DNA from 2 places in the Cohnella yongneupensis genome. Region 1 is predicted to be linked to the other one. Evidence: predicted binding sites of a transcription regulator. Region 1 holds the regulator's gene; the other holds the start of a gene.
The links. Region 1 encodes LexA, which represses DNA repair genes until DNA is damaged. Its sites were predicted from a motif close to CGAACATATGTTCG; they were not measured.

Region 1 (9,780 bases):
ACATCTATATGCCGGACGGCACTCCGTTCGCGGGCGACCCTCGCGGCATTCTGAAGCGTGCGCTGCAAGAAGCTGAAGATATGGGCTTCTCGACGATGAACGTAGGACCTGAACCTGAGTTTTTCTTGTTCCAGACGGACGAGAAGGGTAACCCGACTATGGAACTGAACGACCAAGGCGGATATTTCGACCTTGCGCCGACCGACCTAGGCGAGAACTGCCGACGCGATATCGTGCTCATGCTCGAGGAAATGGGCTTCGAGATCGAAGCATCCCACCATGAAGTTGCGCCAGGTCAGCATGAGATCGACTTTAAATACGCAGATGCGATCAAAGCGGCTGACCAAATTCAGACGTTCAAGCTCGTCGTTAAGACGATCGCGCGTCAACATGGCTTACACGCAACATTCATGCCGAAGCCGCTGTTCGGAGTGAACGGTTCCGGTATGCATTGTCACCAATCGCTGTTCCGTGGCAACGAGAACGCGTTCTACGACGCGGACGACAAGCTCGGATTGAGCGCGATTGCTAGACAATACATGGCGGGTATTTTGAGACATGCGCGCGGATTCGCGGCTATCACTAACCCTACGGTCAACTCGTACAAACGACTTGTTCCTGGTTATGAAGCGCCTTGCTATGTGGCATGGTCCGCAAGCAACCGTAGCCCGATGATTCGGATTCCGGCATCCCGCGGCCTTAGCACGCGCATCGAAGCGCGTAACCCGGATCCTGCGGCTAACCCTTACTTGGCGCTTGCCGTCATGCTGAAAGCCGGCTTGGACGGAATCGCGAACAAAATGACTTCCCCGCCGCCGGTCGATCGCAACATCTACGTGATGAGCGAAGAAGAGCGCATCGACGCCGGCATTCCTAGCTTGCCGATCAACTTGAAGGAAGCGCTCAACGAGATGCTTCGCGACGACGTCGTCTGCGAGACGCTCGGCGATCACGCGCTTAGCCACTTCTACGAGCTCAAGGAAATCGAGTGGGACATGTACCGCACGCAAGTCCACCAATGGGAACGCGATCAATATTTGACGATGTTCTAAATCTAGATCGTATTGCTGACCGGCACCGCGATGTCTTCGGACCTTCGCGGGCCGGTTTTTTAGTTGGTGTTCGGGAAACCAAAAACAGGATGGAACAGCGATCCGATCGCTGACCCATCCTGTTTGGTTTTCTTCACGGACATTAGCTATGCGCGGGACTAAGACCTGAGTGTCTTTAACGCGCCGCTCCAAGCGACCACCTGGTCAAGCATACCGTTCAAGTTAGTCAGGTGTAGCTCGGCTGGTTTGAACACGCTGCCGTTCTCGAAATCCGTGAACAACGATAACGCTACATGGACGCGCACGTCCGCTATCGATACTTCCCCTAATATGCCCCGAAGATGCTCGGCAGCGCGGGCGCCACCTACGGAGCCATAGCTGACGATTCCCGCGGCTTTGTTGTTCCACGCTTCGCGCGCGAAATCGATCGCGTTCTTCAACGCTCCCGTGATACTGTGGTTATATTCCGCGACGACGAATACGAAGCCGTCCAAGCTTGCCAGCTTCGTATTCCATGCGGTAGCTTGTTCCGTGGCATCCGCTTCGCCAAGCAGAGGAAGCTTGTATTCAGCGATATCTACGATCTCGTAATTGGCGTCGTTGCGTCCATCGGCAATTTTCTTTACCCACTCGCCGACCTGAGGGCTGACGCGGCCTTGCCGCGTGCTTCCAAGAATGATTCCGATTTTTAACGTTGGCATATAATTCTCCTGTCGAGTGTATTTGTCGTATGTTCAGACAACTCCTATAATGTCCATGAACCGACGTTTTATGCTCGAATGCCATTTTGTCGCACAAAAAAAGAGGTTCCCCAGCCCCGGTGTACGTGGGCAATGGAGAAACCTCTAATTAGTTAAAGCATGTTTACATAAAGGAGCGAATCAGGCCGATGACTTTACCTAGGATGCTGACGTTCGGGTAACGAAGAGGCGACATGCTGGCATTCTCGGGTTGGAGACGGATATGGTCGCGTTCCTTGTAAAACGTCTTGACCGTAGCTTCATTGTCTTCCGTCATCGCGACGACGATATCGCCGTTCGTTGCGTTCGGTTGCTGGCGGACGATAACGTAGTCGCCGTCGTGGATACCGGCTTCGATCATGCTATCGCCTTGTACGGAAAGCATGAATACCGGTTGATCGCCGACCATCGTCGTCGGCAGCGGGAAGTATTCTTCGATGTTCTCCGTAGCGGTAATCGGCACGCCGGCCGTTACTTTCCCGACTAGCGGGATTTGGCGAACGGATGAGGCTAGTCCGTACATGGATTCGTCATCGCCTAGAATCTCGATCGCGCGAGGCTTCGTCGGGTCGCGGCGGATTAAGCCTTTCTTTTCTAGGCGATCCAGGTGACCGTGGACCGTGGAGCTGGAAGCGAGGCCTACAGCTTCGCCGATTTCGCGAACGGACGGGGGATAACCCTTTTCCCTAACTTCAGTCTTAATGAATTCTAAAATGGCATTTTGGCGATTGGACATCTTGGACACGCCAAGCCCTCCCTATGTATCAGTTCATGATGACAAATTATAACACAGAACTCGAGTTCGCACAAACATTCGTTCCGCCGAACAAATGTTCCAAAATTTGTTGACACGATCATGTGTTCGTGTTAATCTGATACCAGAACAAATGTTTGGGGTGAGCGTAAATGGTACATACATGGGTATCCGGATCTTCTGCTCCTGCTTCTACTATTCATAAGATGGTGGCTCCTTTGAAGCCTAGATACGCTGTTAGAACGGCTTCAGCAACGACGCGTTCGCATCGCGGTCTAGGCGTTGCACGCTCCTTGTTTATCGTGATCGCCTTTGTTATCCTGTTCAGCGGCTTTGCGTTCGCACATACGTTCGCATCGAGCGAAGCGGGCACTCCGGCATCTGCGAACGAGATTGTTATCTCCGTTGATAGCGGCGACACCCTGTGGGAATTAGCGGGTACTTATAAGAAGGACAATATGGATACACGCGAAGCCGTTCACGTGCTTATGAAGCGTAATGGACTTGCGTCCTCTTCTTTGCACACCGGACAGACGCTCGTATTGCCGGCAAAGATGCTTCCTTAACAGCATGAGAACAAAATCCGAACACATATTTATAGTTAGTAACTAGATGAACTAAGTCACCTCACAAGTAGCTAGCTTGTATGACTTTACATAAGAACACGTCATGAGAACGCATGTTCTACAGACCGGGAAACCGGTCTGTTTTTGCGTCCGCCGTTTTCTTGACAAGGCAACTGCGTTAATGTCAAAGTAGAGTAGGTATATTGAAGGGAGTGACATCGACATGGAGAAGCATATCCAACGTATTAATGAATTAGCGCGCAAAAGCAAAGCCGAAGGCTTAACGGAAGCGGAAGTCGTCGAGCGCGATCGGCTGCGGAAGGAATACTTGATCAATTTCAAGAAAAACTTCAAGCAACAGCTGGATCAAATCGAAGTCACGGATGAGAAACCAACGATTATTCACTAAATAGATCGATGGCAAACCGCAGCAGTTATTGACGAGGAGGAGCTTTATGTCCCGTTCATGGGAACGCATGGTTCAGAAAAACGCAAAGCAAGTTAACAAACGCCGTAAAAAAAACGGCAAAAAATCGATCAGCGAATCATCGTCACCGCAAGTCGACAAGTTCAAAGGCCGCAATTACGTCGTGCCGATCCTGCTTGTCATGTTGATCGCGCTCTACGTTACGTTAGCTAAACCTTGGTCGGAAGATTTCTTGACCGATCCGACTTTGTTCTGGGTGACGATCGGGTGTTATATGCTGCTCGCGCTGTTCTATTTTATGCGCCGTCCTTATTTGTCCGTTACGCGCGACATGCTGGAGACGCGTAAGTTTACCGGTTACAAGCAATTACGTCCAACGGACGTCCGCAAAATATCGATTCAACCGGGCTATGTCGTCATCGAGACGATCAAAGGCGGTAACTGGGTATTTTCTAAGCTGATGAACCGTTTCCCGATCGAACGGATGACCGAGAGACTAAAAATATACGCAGACCTGCACCATGTGGAGTGGGAACAGAAGACGAAGTGAGGAGAACTTGGGGATGTCGATTAAGGCCGTATTATTCGATCTAGACGATACGTTATTGTGGGATGAGAGAAGCGTTACGGAAGCGTTTCGTAACACGTGCAAACTAGCCGCGGAGTCGACCGGGCTTGACGAGCATGCATTGGAAGCATCCGTGCGCAAAGAAGCGCGCGCCTTATACGAAACCTACGAGACGTTCACTTTTACGCAAATGATCGGAATCAACCCGTTCGAAGCGTTATGGGGCCATTTCAAAAAAGGCGAGCATGAGATGTTCCGAAAGCTGGAGCAGCTCGCGCCGACGTACCGGACGAACGCTTGGACAGCTGGACTGGCAGCGCTTGGCGTCGATAATCCTAGTCTGGGCCAGCAACTTGCCGAGCACTTTCCGGCGCAGCGTCGCAGTCTGCCGTACGTTTATGACGAGACGTTCGCCGTGCTGGACGAGCTTCGGAAAGACTACAAGCTATTGTTACTAACGAACGGCTCGCCTGATTTGCAACAAGAGAAGCTGGACGGAATGCCGACGCTTATTCCGTACTTCGACGCGATCGTCATTTCCGGCGATTTTGGCGAAGGCAAGCCGTCGCCGCGACTGTTCGCCCATGCGACGGAACGTATCGGCATTACGGCGGAAGAAGGCGTAATGGTCGGCGACAAGCTGACGACCGACATTCTCGGGGCGAACCGAGTCGGCATGACATCGATTTGGATCAACCGGCACGAGGCGACTCGCAACGACGAGATCGTACCGAAGCATGAGATCCGCAGCTTAAACGAGCTTCCGGCGCTCTTGAAGACGCTATAACCCGCACTGACAAGGATGAAATAGCAACTCACACTAAAAGACGTATGAACCGATATCGGCTCATACGTCTTTTTGTTATGGATTCAACTATTATTTCACGAACGTCGGATCGTCGTAGCTATGCGCGATCCAGCCTTCCGTCTCGATGAAGAGGCGAACGGCTACGATCTGACGATTGTCCATCAGGGTGAAGAAGTGGGCATAACCTTCAGGTACGGAGATTACGTCGCCGGCTTCGAGCTCGACGTCGAAATAACCGATTTCTTCGTTGCCTTTAATGATGAAGATACCGCGTCCCGCCGTAATCGCGCGAACTTCGTCTTCCGTATGCGTATGCACGTTCTCGAACTTTTTAAGCAGCTCGTCGAGGTTCGGCGTTGCGTCGGACAGAGAAATAATATCCCACGTTTTGTAACCGCGTCTGTCGGCAAGGTCGCGAATTTCCGTATCGAAGGTGGATAGAATTTCGCTCTTGTCCTCGTCGGTCAGCGCGAACTTCTCTTGCAGGTGCGCAGGCAGCTTGGAAGGGTCCCAGTGCTCGTAAAGCACGTCTTGTTTGCTCAGAAACTCGCGTACTTCTTGTTCGCCGCTAATACGCTCGTTCGTATTGCGGATCCGAATTTCAGCCATCGTTAATTCCTCTTTTCCCAATGTGAATTAGTGCCTTAATTATAAACGATATTCCGATGCATGTCGATTGTGCACCTTTTCGTCCCATCCTGATTCTGTTACTATAGAATTTAATGATTTGACAGACGGGAGAAGCGATTCTAATTATGACTTTAACGCATATCAAACCTTCTCTGCAAGAGGAGCTAACCAAACGCATCCTTATTCTTGACGGCGCTATGGGCACGATGATCCAGCAAGCGGATTTGACCGCGAACGACTTCGGAAGCGAGGATTTGGACGGCTGCAACGAGATTCTCGTATTGACTAGACCGGACGTCATCCAAAGCATTCACGAAGCGTATTTGGCCGCGGGTTCCGATATTATCGAGACGAATACGTTCGGCGCGACCAGCATCGTGCTGCAGGAATACGATATTCCTGAAAAAGCGAGAGAGATCAATCTTGCGGCTGCGAAGCTAGCACGCGCGGCTTGCGATAAATATTCGACGCCGGATAAGCCGCGGTTCGTGGCCGGCGCGCTCGGACCGACGACGAAGACGCTGTCCGTCACCGGCGGCGTCACGTTCGACGAGCTTGTCGTAAGTTATCGCGAGCAAGTCGTGGCGCTCATCGAGGGTGATGTAGACGTCATCTTGATCGAGACTTCCCAGGATACGTTAAACGTTAAGGCGGCGAGCATCGCCGTTCGCCAAGCGTACGAAGAGACGGGCGTGACGCTACCGATCATGATCAGCGGCACGATCGAGCCGATGGGCACGACGCTCGCGGGCCAGAACATCGAGTCTTTCTACGTGTCGCTCGAGCATCTGAAGCCGATCTCGATCGGTCTTAACTGCGCGACGGGACCGGAATTCATGCGCGATCATCTGCGGACGCTGTCCGGCATCGCAAGAGCAGCCGTCAGCTGCTATCCGAACGCGGGGTTGCCGGACGAGAACGGGCATTATCATGAATCGCCGGAATCGCTAGCGAAGAAGCTGCTGGCGTTCGCGGAGCAGGGCTGGATTAACATCGCCGGCGGTTGCTGCGGAACGACTCCCGCGCATATGGCCGCTTTGGCGAAAGTAATGGAAGGCGTCACTCCTCGTGCAATGGTCGGGCAACATCCGCCTGCCGTATCCGGCATCGAGACCGTCTATATCGAGGATGACAATCGACCGATCATGATCGGCGAGCGGACGAACATTTCCGGCTCGCGGAAGTTCAAGCGGCTCATCAAGGAAGAGAAATTCGACGAAGCTTCCGATATCGCGCGTGCCCAGGTGAAGGGCGGCGCGCAAATTATCGATATTAACTTGCAGGATACCGATATCGACGAGGAATACGCGGTCAATCAATTTTTGCCGATGGTCACGAAGAAGATCAAAGCGCCGCTTATGCTCGATTCGACCTACGATCATATTATCGAACTAGGTCTTAAATATTCGCAAGGCAAGGCAATCATCAACTCGATTAACTTGGAAGACGGCGAATCGAAGTTCGAGAAAATTTTGCCGCTCATCCATCAGTACGGAGCGGCTGTCGTCTGCATTCTGATCGACGAGCGGGGACAAGCGGTATCTCGCGAAGCGAAAATGGAAGTGGCTACGCGCTCTTATGAGCTCCTAACGGGTAAATATGGGATGCAGCCGGACGATATTATTTTCGACCCGAATATGTTCCCGATCGGCTCGGGTGACCCGCAATATATCGGATCCGCCGTCGAGACGATCGAAGGCATCCGGATGATCAAAGAGAAGTACCCGCGCGCGAAAACGATTCTCGGCCTAAGCAACATCTCGTTCGGTTTGCCGGACGCAGGCCGCGAAGTGCTGAACTCCGTCTATCTCTACCATTGCACGAAAGCCGGTCTCGACTACGCGATCGTGAATACCGAGAAACTCGAGCGTTACGCGTCCATTCCGGAACACGAGCGCAAGCTGGCGGAAGCGCTCATCTACGACACGAACGACGAGACGCTCGCCGCGTTCGTCGCGGCTTTCCGCGACAAGAAAGTCGAGAAGAAGGTCAAAGCATCAAACCTGACGCTAGAAGAACGGTTATCCGGTTATGTGGTCGAAGGAAGCAAGGACGGACTCCCGGCCGATATCGACGCGGCTCTGCAGAAGTATGCTCCGCTCGAAATCATCAACGGTCCGCTTATGGCGGGGATGGAAGAAGTCGGCCGTCTATTTAACAACAATGAGCTAATCGTAGCCGAAGTGCTGCAGAGCGCGGAAGTAATGAAAGCGTCCGTTGCGCAGCTCGAGCCGCACATGGAGAAAGACGAGTCGGCCGTCAAAGGCAAAATCCTGCTCGCGACCGTTAAAGGCGACGTGCACGATATTGGCAAAAACCTCGTCGAGATCATTTTGTCCAACAACGGCTACAAGATCGTGAACCTCGGCATCAAAGTGCCGCCGGAGCAAATTATCGAAGCGGCTCGCGCGGAGAAACCGGATGCGATCGGCCTCTCCGGCTTGCTCGTCAAGTCGGCTCAGCAGATGGTCATAACGGCGCAAGATTTGCGCACGGCGGGCATCGATGCTCCGATATTGGTAGGCGGGGCGGCGCTGACCCGCAAGTTCACCAAAAACCGTATCGCGCCAGAGTACGACGGAATCGTCATGTACGCGAAAGACGCGATGGACGGACTCGATATCGCGAATAAGCTGGGCGATCCCGCGCATCGGAAACGCATTACCGAAGAGCATTGGGCAGAGCAGAAAGCGCTGGCCGAGCAAGCGGAGCAACCGAAGGTGCTGCCGGAGCTCACGCGGGCCCGCCGTTCGGAAATTTCGCAGGACGCGCCGATCTTCAAGGCGCCGGACTTCGAGCGTCACGTAATCCGCGATTATCCGCTTAATCACGTTATACCGTACGTCAACTTGCAAATGCTGCTCGGTCATCACCTCGGCTTGAAAGGCAACGTCGAAGAATTGCTCGCCGCGGGCGACGAGCGGACGGTCAACTTGAAAGCGACGGTCGACGAGATCATGTCCCTGTCGCAACAACATGGTTGGCTGAAGCCGCAAGCGATGTACCGCTTCTTCCCGGCGCAGTCGGAAGGCAACGATATTCTCGTCTACGATCCGGAGGACACGACCCGCGTGCTGAAGCGGTTCTCGTTCCCGCGCCAGCAAGTCGCGCCGTTCTTGTGCTTGGCGGACTTCCTGAAATCCGTGGAAAGCGGCATTATGGATACGGTCGGCTTCCTCGTCGTTACGGCGGGCCAAGGCGCCCGCGAGCAGGGCGAGAAGTGGAAGGAGAGCGGCGATTACCTGCGCTCCCACGCGCTGCTGGCGACCGCGCTCGAAGTCGCGGAAGGCTTGGCGGAGCGCGTGCATCAGATCATGCGCGACAGCTGGGGTTTCCCGGATCCGGTAGAGATGACGATGAAGCAACGGTTCGGCGCAAGATACCAGGGCATTCGCGTATCGTTCGGTTACCCGGCGTGCCCGGATCTCGAGGATCAAGGTCCGCTGTTCGAACTGATGAAGCCCGAAGATATCGGCGTTCATCTGACGGAAGGCTTCATGATGGAGCCTGAAGCTTCCGTATCGGCGATGGTGTTCGCGCATCCCGAGGCGCAATATTTTAACGTGGAAAAGGTTTAAGAGATACGAAACCCCGAAGTCGACCCGCATGGACAAGGCGGACGGCTTCGGGGTTTTATCGCGTTTATTGGTTTTGTTCGTCTTGTATTTCGCTTTCCATGCCTTCAACCGCTTGGCGGCGTCTGGCGTTTTTGCTCGCTAGCTGCTCTTGTTCCTGGTCGCCGAGCTCCGCCGCGTGCTCATCCAAGTAGTGCTCCGTCTCGCTGATGTTGTCGAGCGTGTTTGCCTTTGCGTTTTGAAGCTTGCTTACGTTGTCGGACCGATCGTCCGGCTTAGCCATTTTCAACTCTCCTTTAGATCATATCGGGTTGTTGGCCCGTCGAATAGGATGCCGTGAATTCGTGCGGTCTATACGGCGCATTATGCCCGAAGAAAAATAATATGCCGTTAACGTCCCCGAGCAACGTTGCTGACAGTGATCGCTTACGCTGGAAGCGGGAGCAGGAAATGCTCTCGGGAAGGACGGATGAAGCATGGATACATGTTCTCATTTGTTGTTCGGGGCGACGCTGGCGGCCATGGCGCTCAAACGCAATATAGACGATGGCGATCGTTGCACGCGTTGCCGGGATTATGGTGGTTTCGCTGGCAAATCGTCGCGCAAACCGACGAAGGGTTCGAGTTCGGGTGGATCGTCGGAAATCGGCTCGTTCCGGC
Region 2 (9,780 bases), on a different contig from region 1:
AATCGCATCGGCGATAAGGCTTTGCGTTTCGCCGAGCGCGAACCGGGCTTCGCCGAGTTTCTCTTTGGCATGCAGACGATCGATCTCCGAGGTCGCGTTCAACAATTGCTCGGCGCCGCCTTGCAATAACGCGGCGTACGCTTGCGCGTTGACGTATTTTTCCGCCAGCCGCTTGCCCGCTTCCGACTGCTCGTTCTGTCCGGACAGTAAATTTTTCGAATAAAAGAGAATGCATAGAATAGCCAGCGTAACGATGATGAGCAGCAGCACGGGTACCGTAAACGATCTCTTATTGTTATCCTGCATATCGTCCTCCATAGCTTAAATCAATCTCACGGCTTGACCGCCGTCGAAGAAATAGACGTACGCCTCTACGACGTCCCGACCGACGATGCGTCCGATCGCTTCGCCGTAGCGCTCTACTTGAAACCGGTGTTTCTCGGCCGCTTTGGCCGCCGATCCGCCCTTGAGCGTATCCGTCTTATAGTCGATAAGCACGAGCCCTTCGGGTTCCGCGAACAGACAGTCGATAACGCCCTGAATGAGCACCGTGTCTTCCGATTCGGAATCCCTCAGCGCGGGATATACGTCATTCGCCGCTAATCCGTAAGTGAACGGAATTTCGCGCCAAACCTTGTCTGCCGCGCAAAGCCGACCATATAGCGGGGTTCGGCAAAAACTCGCTATGGCTTCCGCGTCGATCGCTTGCCGTTGCTCGTTCGATAAGATGCGCAGACCGACCAGGCGGTCCAGAAGCGCACTAATGTGAACGGTGTCCGTTCCAGGCTGCAAGGGCAGATGCTGCATCGCCAAGTGGAAGGCCGAGCCTCGCTCCGCCGGCGTAAGCTGCTTCGCGGACATGAACCTCGGCCGGCGCAGCCGGAACGTTGTAGCGGGCGCGGCTTGCAGTTGCCATTCCGGCGAATCTCCGGCTGCCAGCCGTAAAGTGTCGTCGTCCGTCGTATCGTCCTCGTCAACTATCGGAGAAGCTTTAGTCGCTTGCTCGGCATCTAACCGGTTTTTGAGCGCCGTAATCGATGTTTTAGCGGCCGCTTGCGTCGAAGCCTGCTCGGGATACTGCCACGATAACGCTCGCCCGACAGCGTCGGCTTCAGGCGTGTCAGGCGCATCGACGCGCCCCGCTTGCAGCACGGCCTCCCAACGGGTCCGAGCATCGTCGTTCGCCTGCGTGTCCGCGGTTTCCTTCGGCCGCGTGAACGTCGCGGACGGCACGATCGCGCAAGTCCAGCGCCGCTCGGTGGCCTTAAGCTCGGTAGCCAACACGGCGGCAGGTCCTAACCAATCGAAATATTTGCTCGCCGACGCGACCGCGTGGTCGGGCAACCGATCCCCGGTTGCCATGGCCGCCATCTCGCTCCATTGCTCCCATGACTTAGCGGCGTCCTTGCTCGTGCCGATCAAATAAAGCTTTTCCTTCGGACGGGTTAACGCCACGTACAGAACGCGCATTTCCTCGGCGAGCATTTCCGCCGCCATTTTGCGTTTAATCGCGAGCTGCGGCAGCGTCGGGTATGTGATCCGGGTATCGGTCTCCACCATTCGCGGACCGAAGCCCAGCTTCTTATGCTTGAGGAACGATCCGTTCAAATCTCGCCGGTTGAACGAGCGGCCAAGTCCCGCGGCGAAGACGACCGGATATTCAAGCCCTTTGGAGCGATGGATCGAGACGATGCGTACGACGTTCTCGCTCTCTCCGAGCGCGCGCGCCGCTCCCAGATCGGCTCCAGTATCGCGCATCCGGCCAAGAAACCGCAGGAACCGGAACAGACCGCGGAAACGGGACGATTGCTCGTACTGCGTCGCCCGGTTCACTAGCGCGCGCAAATTCGCCTGGCGCTGTCCCCCGCCGGGCAACCCTCCTACGTAGTCGTAATAGCCCGTCTCCCGATAGAGGAGCCACAGCAAATCGCCGAGCGGCTCCCGGCGCGCGTAATCCCGCCAGCCACCAAGCTTGCGCACGAAATCAGCAAGCTTGCCGCTTAGCGCGAGTTCAGCCGACGCCGCGGCGTTCACCGCGTCCCAATAACTAGCACCCCGTTTGCTCAGACGGATAAGCGCAAGCTCCTCCGCCGTGAAGCCGCCGATCGGCGAACGCAGCACGCCCGCGAGGGGAATATCTTGATGCGGATTATCGATGATCGACAAGAGCGACAGCATAACGTCGACTTCCGTGGCGGCAAAATAACCGGTGGCGAGATCCGCGTAAGCGGGTATGCCCGCCGCCCGCAGCTCGTCCAAAAGCGCCGGCGCCTGCGACGAAACCGCGCGCAGCAAAATAACGATGTCCCGGAATTGCAACGGACGATGCAGCTTGTTCTTGCCGTCGTAGACGGCGAACGGCAATGCATCCTCGCTCTCCATGCCCATCAGCTTGCGGATTTCGGTAGCGATGCATCGCGCCTCCAATTGTGCGGTTTCCGCGTCTTCCGTTTCGCCCTCGCCGTCCGCCGAGCCCGACGCCTCGCCGCCGCTGTCCGCAGCGTCCGCCGTTTGGCCCTCGCTTCCGGCTTGCGCGTCGTCTTCGCTCGGCTTAGCCGCGTCGATGACGATCATCTCGACCGCATAAGGTGACGTTGCAGCGTCCGCGGCATCGCTTGGAATCGGATATCCCTCGCCGTAAATGAGCTCGGCCCGGTCGTCATAGTTCATCTCGCCGACCGGCTCGCGCATGATCAAACCGAACACATGGTTGACCGCGTGAATGATTTCCCTGCGGCTACGGAAGTTACGAGCCAGATCGATGCGCATGCCGTCAGCCGCTTTGCCTTCCGCGCTCGTCTCCGGCGCGGCCAGTCCATATCCGTCGCCGCCGGACGTAAGTACGTCATACGTCTTATATTTGTTCAAGAACAGTCCCGGCTCCGCGAGGCGGAACCGATAAATGCTCTGCTTTACGTCTCCGACCATGAATACGTTACCCGGCTTGCGGCGCGCGATCAGCGATACGATCGCTTCTTGCACCTCGTTCGTATCCTGGTATTCGTCCAAATAAATTTCCGCGAACCGTTCGCGGAAATTGATTGCCGCCTGCGATGGAACGCTAAGCTCCGGCGTCGAGCTCGGATCGCGAAGAATGCGCAGCGCATAGTGCTCCAAATCGCCGAAATCAAGAATTCCTTTCGCCCGCTTCGCTTGCTCGAACCGCTCGTCGAAGACGATCGCCAGCTCCGCGAGCTGCTCGATATGGGGAGCGATCGCGCAAAGCTCCTCCGCGTATTGCGCGGGTGAACGGACGAGCCATTCCTCCGATAGCTTAGCCGCGGCTTTCTTGGCGGAGTCGCGCAGTCCCTTGACCCGATCGATCAGGACAGGATCGTACTCGTCGCCTTTGCAGGCTTTAAGACGTCCGAACGCGATACCCGCGACCGACGCTTGCCACTCCGCAAAGCCGCCGGTCCGAAAAGCTTCGGCAACGTTCTCGAGACAGTCGATATCCGCGAATAACGTATCGATATACGGCGCCGGTCCTCCCGGATCGTGCGCAAGACGAAGCGCGGACCGAAGCATGTAGATCGTACCTTGCAGCTGCAGCATCGTATCGCTCATTAAGCTGCGTACCCATAGCGACTGCACTAAGCTATCAACGTCCGCGCCGCGGAATTGTCCCGCCATCTGCCGTAGCCAATGCGTCGGCCATGGATGACTGCCTGCGAATTTATGAAGCTCCAGCACGAGGCGATGGAGCGGCTCGTCGTTGCGCTCGCCGCCGAACACTTCCGCAAGCTGCGCCAGCGACCCGCTCTCGCCCTCCGTCGCGTAACGCTCCTCGAACAACTCGTCTAACGTATCCATGCGAAGCAGCTCGGTGTCCGTCTCGTTAGCCAACCGGAACCCGGGATCAAGCTCGATTAGCGGCGCATAGCGTTCGACGATTCTTTGGCAGAACGAGTGCAGCGTCGTAACGGATGCTCTCGGAAGCAACGCAAGCTGACGTTGGAGATGCTTAGAATCGGGCGTTTTCTCCAGCGCGTTATCCAGCGCGTGGCGAATGCGCTCCTTCATCTCGGCCGCGGCCGCCTTCGTAAAGGTAGCTACGAGCATCGCGTCCACGTCGAGCGGCTTCGTCTCGTCGGCGATCCGCGAAATGATGCGCTCGACAAGAACGGCCGTCTTGCCCGAGCCCGCCGCGGCTGCGACGAGCAAGTTCGTGTCGCTAGCTACGATCGCCGCCCATTGCTCGTCCGTCCATTGGCTGCCCTCCGGTTTAACCGGCCAATCGGCTAGCTGACTCATTGCGAGCTTCCCCCTTCCTGCGCTGTCTTGGCAATGCGTTGCCACAGCTCGTCCTTGTTAGCCGCGCGGGTTAACGTCTGATGCGGATTGCCTTCGACCTCGGCGTCGATATGGCACACCGGACGATACTCGCAAAATTGACACGGGCTGCGGCGATCAAGCTTATAAGGATTGATCGCGACGTCACCGCTGACGATCCTTTTGCCGATTCGGCGAATTTGCGATCTTACCGAGCTGCGGAGCACGCTCCACTGGCCATCGTCCGCGACTTGGGAGCGCGAGGAGAACGTGCCGTCCTTTTTGAATTCGACGGGAATGACCGCCGATTTGCTCGAATCGTTAAGCGACTCGTCCATCAGCTTGACGGAATCCCCGTTCGCGAGCAGTAAACCCTGCATGCGATATTGACGGAATAACGCATCCTTCGCTTCCGATGCCGACATGCCGTTCGGCGTGAGAATAAGTGGATTTTGCACGTGAAAATAAAGCACGCCGGCAGGCTTCGCCGGCTTCCCGAGCCAGTGAGGCGCATGGGAAACGACGACGTCGAGATAAGTGAGCATCTGCAGCGACAAGCCGTGCGCCACTTCGTCGAGCTTCAGCTTCACGCTGCTAGACTTGTAATCCATAATGCGCAGGAGCAGTCCGTCCGCGGATTCCGCCGCGTCGACGCGGTCGATTCGACCGGCGATGTCCATGTAGCGTCCGCCGCCCAATTCGAGCGATAACGGCGGCAACAAGCCGTTCGGTCCGAAGCTGAGCTCCAAGCCGACGGGCCTGAATGCCGACAGCCCGGCGTGCTCGCCGATAATAGCGGAAGCTCGGCTTACGATGTCCCGCAGCTTCCGGGCCATTACTTGATGCCGTCCCGACGACAGTAAAATTTGCGACTGCACGCGCGGCAGCAGCCGCTCAACCGCGGCAGCGGCCTCCGCCTGCCATCGCGCCGCATCCAAGCCCGCTACGCCTTCCGCGAACAGCTTCTCCGTCGTTTGCCGCAACGCGGCATGGAACAGCTGGCCGATATCCGGCGATTCGACGCGATAGAGCTGCCGTTCTTTCAACTTCAACCCGTGAGCGGCAAAATGCTGGAACGGACAAGCGACGAACCGTTCCATCCGCGACACGCTCGCCAGCAACCGATCGCCGTACAAGAGCCGGCTCGTCTCCGGCTGCAGCGGTTTCTCTTCGTTTGTATATCTCAAAGAAGAAATAAGCGATGCCAGACGCTCGCTCCAGCCCTCTTGCGTTCTCAACCATTCGTACACGTTCCACCAACCGGATGCGATCTCCTCGCCTTGCCGCCAGCCTCTCAGTCTAGCGATCAGATGCGTCAGCGCGCGTCCCGGATGCACCGCGAAGGCAAGCTGCGCCCGTTCGTCGTCGGACGGATGCGGCTCGGCGGCAATGACCTGCTCGGGGATGCCGGGGAACCATTTTTTAAGCGTCTTGATCCACGAAGACGGCAGCAAAGCCGCCCCTTCTTCATCCGACTGCGGATAACTGATCCATAGATGCTTGGACGCCGTCGTCAAAGTAAGATACGCTAGAAACCGTTCGTCGAGCAGCCTTCTTCTCGCGCCCGGCGCCATTGCGATTCCGTCGGCCGCCAATAGGTCGCGTTCCTTCTCGTCCAGCAACCCGTTCTCGGCGATCGGCATCGGCATAACGCCGTCTCCCGCGCCGAGCAAGTAAACAATTTCAACGCGATCCGATCGCGTCCGCTCCGGGCTGCCGATCAGCACGCCGTCTAACGACGGAGGAACCGCGCCGAGCTTAAGCTCCTCCAATCCGGAATCGATCATGCCCGTGAATAGCTGCACGTCCTTAGGTTGATCGCCCATCAGCTCTACTAGCTGATCCAATAGCTGCAATACGCCGTCCCATAACGGCCGGTGAACCATCATCCGTCCCGGCTGACCGTTGTCCGCGTCCGCTTGGCTCCAGCGTTCCAACGTATCCGCCGCTCCCGTATCTTCTAGAAAGGCATATAAACTTTCGCACAACTCGCGTACGGTCGTCGCTTCTTTCATTCGCTTCTCCAGCGCGAGTAACGGACGCAACAGCGAATCGCGCACGGCAAGCAATCGACGCATCGCTTCTTCCGCGTCTTCCTCCGAACGTTCTTCCTCTATATCTCCGCGTTGCAACGGATACCATACCCGGTCGTCATGCCAACGCCAACCGTCTATGCCCGTCGCCAAGGCGTAATTTTCCAATCTATCGATTTCGTCTCGCGTAATGATCGCGTCCGATGCGCCTAGCAAATCGGTTTTCGCGCAGCGGAATACGGCTTCCGATTTCCAGCCGCCGGATACGCACTCCAAGGCGGAGCGAACGAATTCGACGAACGGATGATGCGAAACCGCCGATTTGCCGTCCAGGTAAAACGGAATGCCGTATTCGCCGAAAATCGCCGTCAGCAAGTCGGCGTAATCGCCGATACGGCGCACGAACACGGCCAGCTCGCGCCAACGGCCGCCTTGCTCGCGAACGCGCCTCTGCATATCGCGAGCTACCGCCTCGACTTCCGCCCGGCGGTTAACGGCGGCATGCAGCGACAGACCGCATTCGGGATGATCGGGGCGCAATAAAGCTGCGTCTCCCGACCATCTTTTGCGGTTATCCCAATTGCTGTCTACGAACGCGAGCATCGGGTTCCGCTCGAATCGCGGCGACACGGCCGGCGTCAGCGACACGGCCGGCTCCAACCGAACGCCCGCGGCGTCAGCCAGCTCGCATAGCTGCGCAGACGTTACCGCGGTCGGATGGAACGACGCCAGCTCGTCCGGCCGCTCGCCGGACAAATAAGGACGATCCACGCATAAGGTCACCGATACCCGTTCGACCCGCTTCATGAGCGATTCGATCGCCGCGTATTCGTTCGGCGTAAACCCGTGGAAGCCGTCTAGCCAGATTTCCGCGCCTGAAAGCGATGGCGCGTCGGAGGCGCCCTTCGTTAACCAATCCAACATATCTTCGCCGTCCAGCCAACGTCCGGCGAGCTCGCGCTCCATTTCGGAGTAGACGAGCGATAGATCGTGCAGCTTGAGCGGCAGCAAAGAAGCCTCCGGCGCGACGAACGATCGTTTAGCCTCCGCTTCGGCCCTGCCGAGCAACTTGGCGCTGTCTATGCCGTACCGTTTCATCTCCGTCAACAATTCGTTCATGCGTGCGACTAAACCCGACTCCGTCGCGCCTCCGCGGAACAGCTTCAGGTTGTCCCGCTTCGCTTCCAATATTTTATGCAATAGCATCGCTTTTCCGTTATCGTGAATCGGAATGACCGCGGAGCCGCCCGTTTCCTGCATGACCCTGAACGCGAGCCTGCGGAAGCTGAGTACCTGAACCCGCATGAAGCCGCCGAGCCCCGGCGTCGTCGCCATCGCGTATTCCGCTTGGAAAGTCGCTTGCTCCGGCACGATCAGAATGAGCGGCGCGCCTAGCGGATCTGACTGCAGCCTGCTTCTGATTTCGTCCAACGCGAACCGCGTTTTGCCGCTTCCGGATCGACCTGTTATGAGCCGAAGGGACACGTCCGCACCTCCCATTCTTGCTTGTCGGGAGCTTGTCCGCACCCCGAGCCAACTCCGACTATTGTACCATAAGCGGTGATAGGCGCACAGGCGTTCGGGAGTCGAATAAAGGGAAAAGAAGGATATTTTGTCCAAATGTTGAATTCATTACAGTTAGCTTTTTGAACAAAATGCGACATTTGGAGGCCCGGCATGCTTAAACGAACCAAGCTTAAACCAGCAATACTTTTATATTTTATGTGCATGTATCTATTCACTACGCTATTACCAGGATCTATTGTCGCCGCGGAGACGACCGCGCCTGCCAAATATTACGAGCAATGGCATGCTACCGTCGGTTCAAAAGTGATCTCCAAACCCTTTATCGGTCAGAACGGTACCGTATATGCGCCTGTATCCGATGGGTATATCGTCGCTGTGTCTGCCGAAGGAAAGACGCTTTGGAAATCCCCGATCAAGATTAATCCTCAATCCAATTCAGGCGCGCAGCCCGTACGATTTCAACAGATCGCTGACGGTACGCTCTATATTTCTTCAGCCGGTAATCTGTACACAATCGCGCCATCGGGGACGACCAAATGGGTATACGAAACTTCAGCCGCTGATATAAGCAAATTTGTCGCGCGAGACACGGGATACGTTCATTTGCTGGCTAACTTATCGGATACTCTTATTACTTTAAGTCCAGATGGAGCAGAAGTAAGCCGTAGAGCTGGCGTCAGTGGATTGTACGCGTTTCGCGTTAATGGTACGGACCGCATATTCGCGACGCTTACTCAATTCAGACCTGCAATTGATTTTTCCAACATAAATTTGTCCGTTGCAGAGCGCGCGAAAGTCATTAATGATGCGATTATCGACGAAATACAACAAAACGGAAATGCGGGCATACAGCATAAGTTGGACGATTCAGGAGGAGCCGGACAGCTTGCCATGGATTCCAGCGGAAAACTTTACTTCATGACTTCGAAATATACGTGGGGTATTACTAGTACATCCGCAGGACAAACGAGCGGAAAGAACGCTCTATATCGGATCGAAAACGGGTACATGAGTCTATTGCGAGAATTCCAGGAAGATAGGCTGCAATTAACCGTTTCAGCCGAGGGAACAGTTTTCATTAACAATCGCAAAGATACTTTACAGGTTTTCGATTCCAACGGAATCCCGCTCTGGCAAACGTCGGTGCGTCCAACCGTAACGCTGTTCCCCCGTTCGGATGGAAAGCTTCTCTCGTTATCCTATAACTTCTCTGCTAATAAACAAGAGCTCACCTTGTTTGATGCCAAAGGAGCAACGGTGCTCAATCCCCCCGAAATGTCTACCCTTACTGGGATCGTCGATGCCATGGGTGAAGATATGTTATTCATAACTTCGGACGGTCTCGTGAGCTTGAACGATCAACTAGTCGTCACCCGATCGTTCAACCAATCCGGATTGCTCGCACAGCTTATCGCTGTTGGCGATGACGGTTCGATCTATATCGGAACATCTCAGGGCGATCTAATGAAGTTAGGCGATCAATTCGTCGAACTCCCTAAGAACGATCAAATAGTCGGAATTTTTTATAACGGCGCATCGGAAGTTACGCGTCTCGTATCCGAATATCTTTACCTGGAAATGTTCGTACATTACGCCGACGGGGTAAAATCTCCGCTAGCCAAAGGCGCTACCTTCGTCAGTTCGAATCCGAAAGTCGTATCCGTTGACGCAAGCGGTTCGACCCGAGCATTATCGCCGGGCAAAGCTACCGTAACCATCAGGTATCAAACCTTCGAGACGAAAGTAAATTTCATAGTCAAAAGCCGCACGCCGGTACCGATCGGTAAAGCGAGCGCCAATGCGGTTTGGGAACTTCCCGCACCCTCCGGCGATGGATATCCGGATAACCAACGCGCACTGCTCGATAATGAAGGGAACCTCTTGTTCGTCACTTCAAATGGGCTCGTTAAATCCGTCACCCCGGAAGGAAAGGAACGTTGGTCGACGA

Region 2: the regulator LexA is predicted to act here: its motif matches at 7,874-7,887, upstream of addB (helicase-exonuclease AddAB subunit AddB).

Annotation. Positions count from the first base shown of each region.
Region 1 is NZ_JBHSNC010000056.1:245,831-255,610, forward strand. It holds gene glnA (type I glutamate--ammonia ligase) at 1-1,052, shown strand, start outside; gene ACFPQ4_RS20905 (NADPH-dependent FMN reductase) at 1,211-1,753, opposite strand; gene lexA (transcriptional repressor LexA) at 1,917-2,537, opposite strand; gene yneA (cell division suppressor protein YneA) at 2,699-3,112, shown strand; gene ACFPQ4_RS20920 (DUF896 domain-containing protein) at 3,336-3,521, shown strand; gene ACFPQ4_RS20925 (hypothetical protein) at 3,568-4,089, shown strand; gene ACFPQ4_RS20930 (HAD family hydrolase) at 4,103-4,894, shown strand; gene ACFPQ4_RS20935 (1,2-dihydroxy-3-keto-5-methylthiopentene dioxygenase) at 4,985-5,524, opposite strand; gene metH (methionine synthase) at 5,671-9,123, shown strand; gene tlp (small acid-soluble spore protein Tlp) at 9,188-9,403, opposite strand; gene ACFPQ4_RS20950 (hypothetical protein) at 9,605-9,780, shown strand, end outside.
Region 2 is NZ_JBHSNC010000057.1:161,915-171,694, reverse strand. It holds gene ACFPQ4_RS22090 (hypothetical protein) at 1-306, opposite strand, end outside; gene ACFPQ4_RS22085 (UvrD-helicase domain-containing protein) at 322-4,254, opposite strand; gene addB (helicase-exonuclease AddAB subunit AddB) at 4,251-7,790, opposite strand; gene ACFPQ4_RS22075 (S-layer homology domain-containing protein) at 7,983-9,780, shown strand, end outside.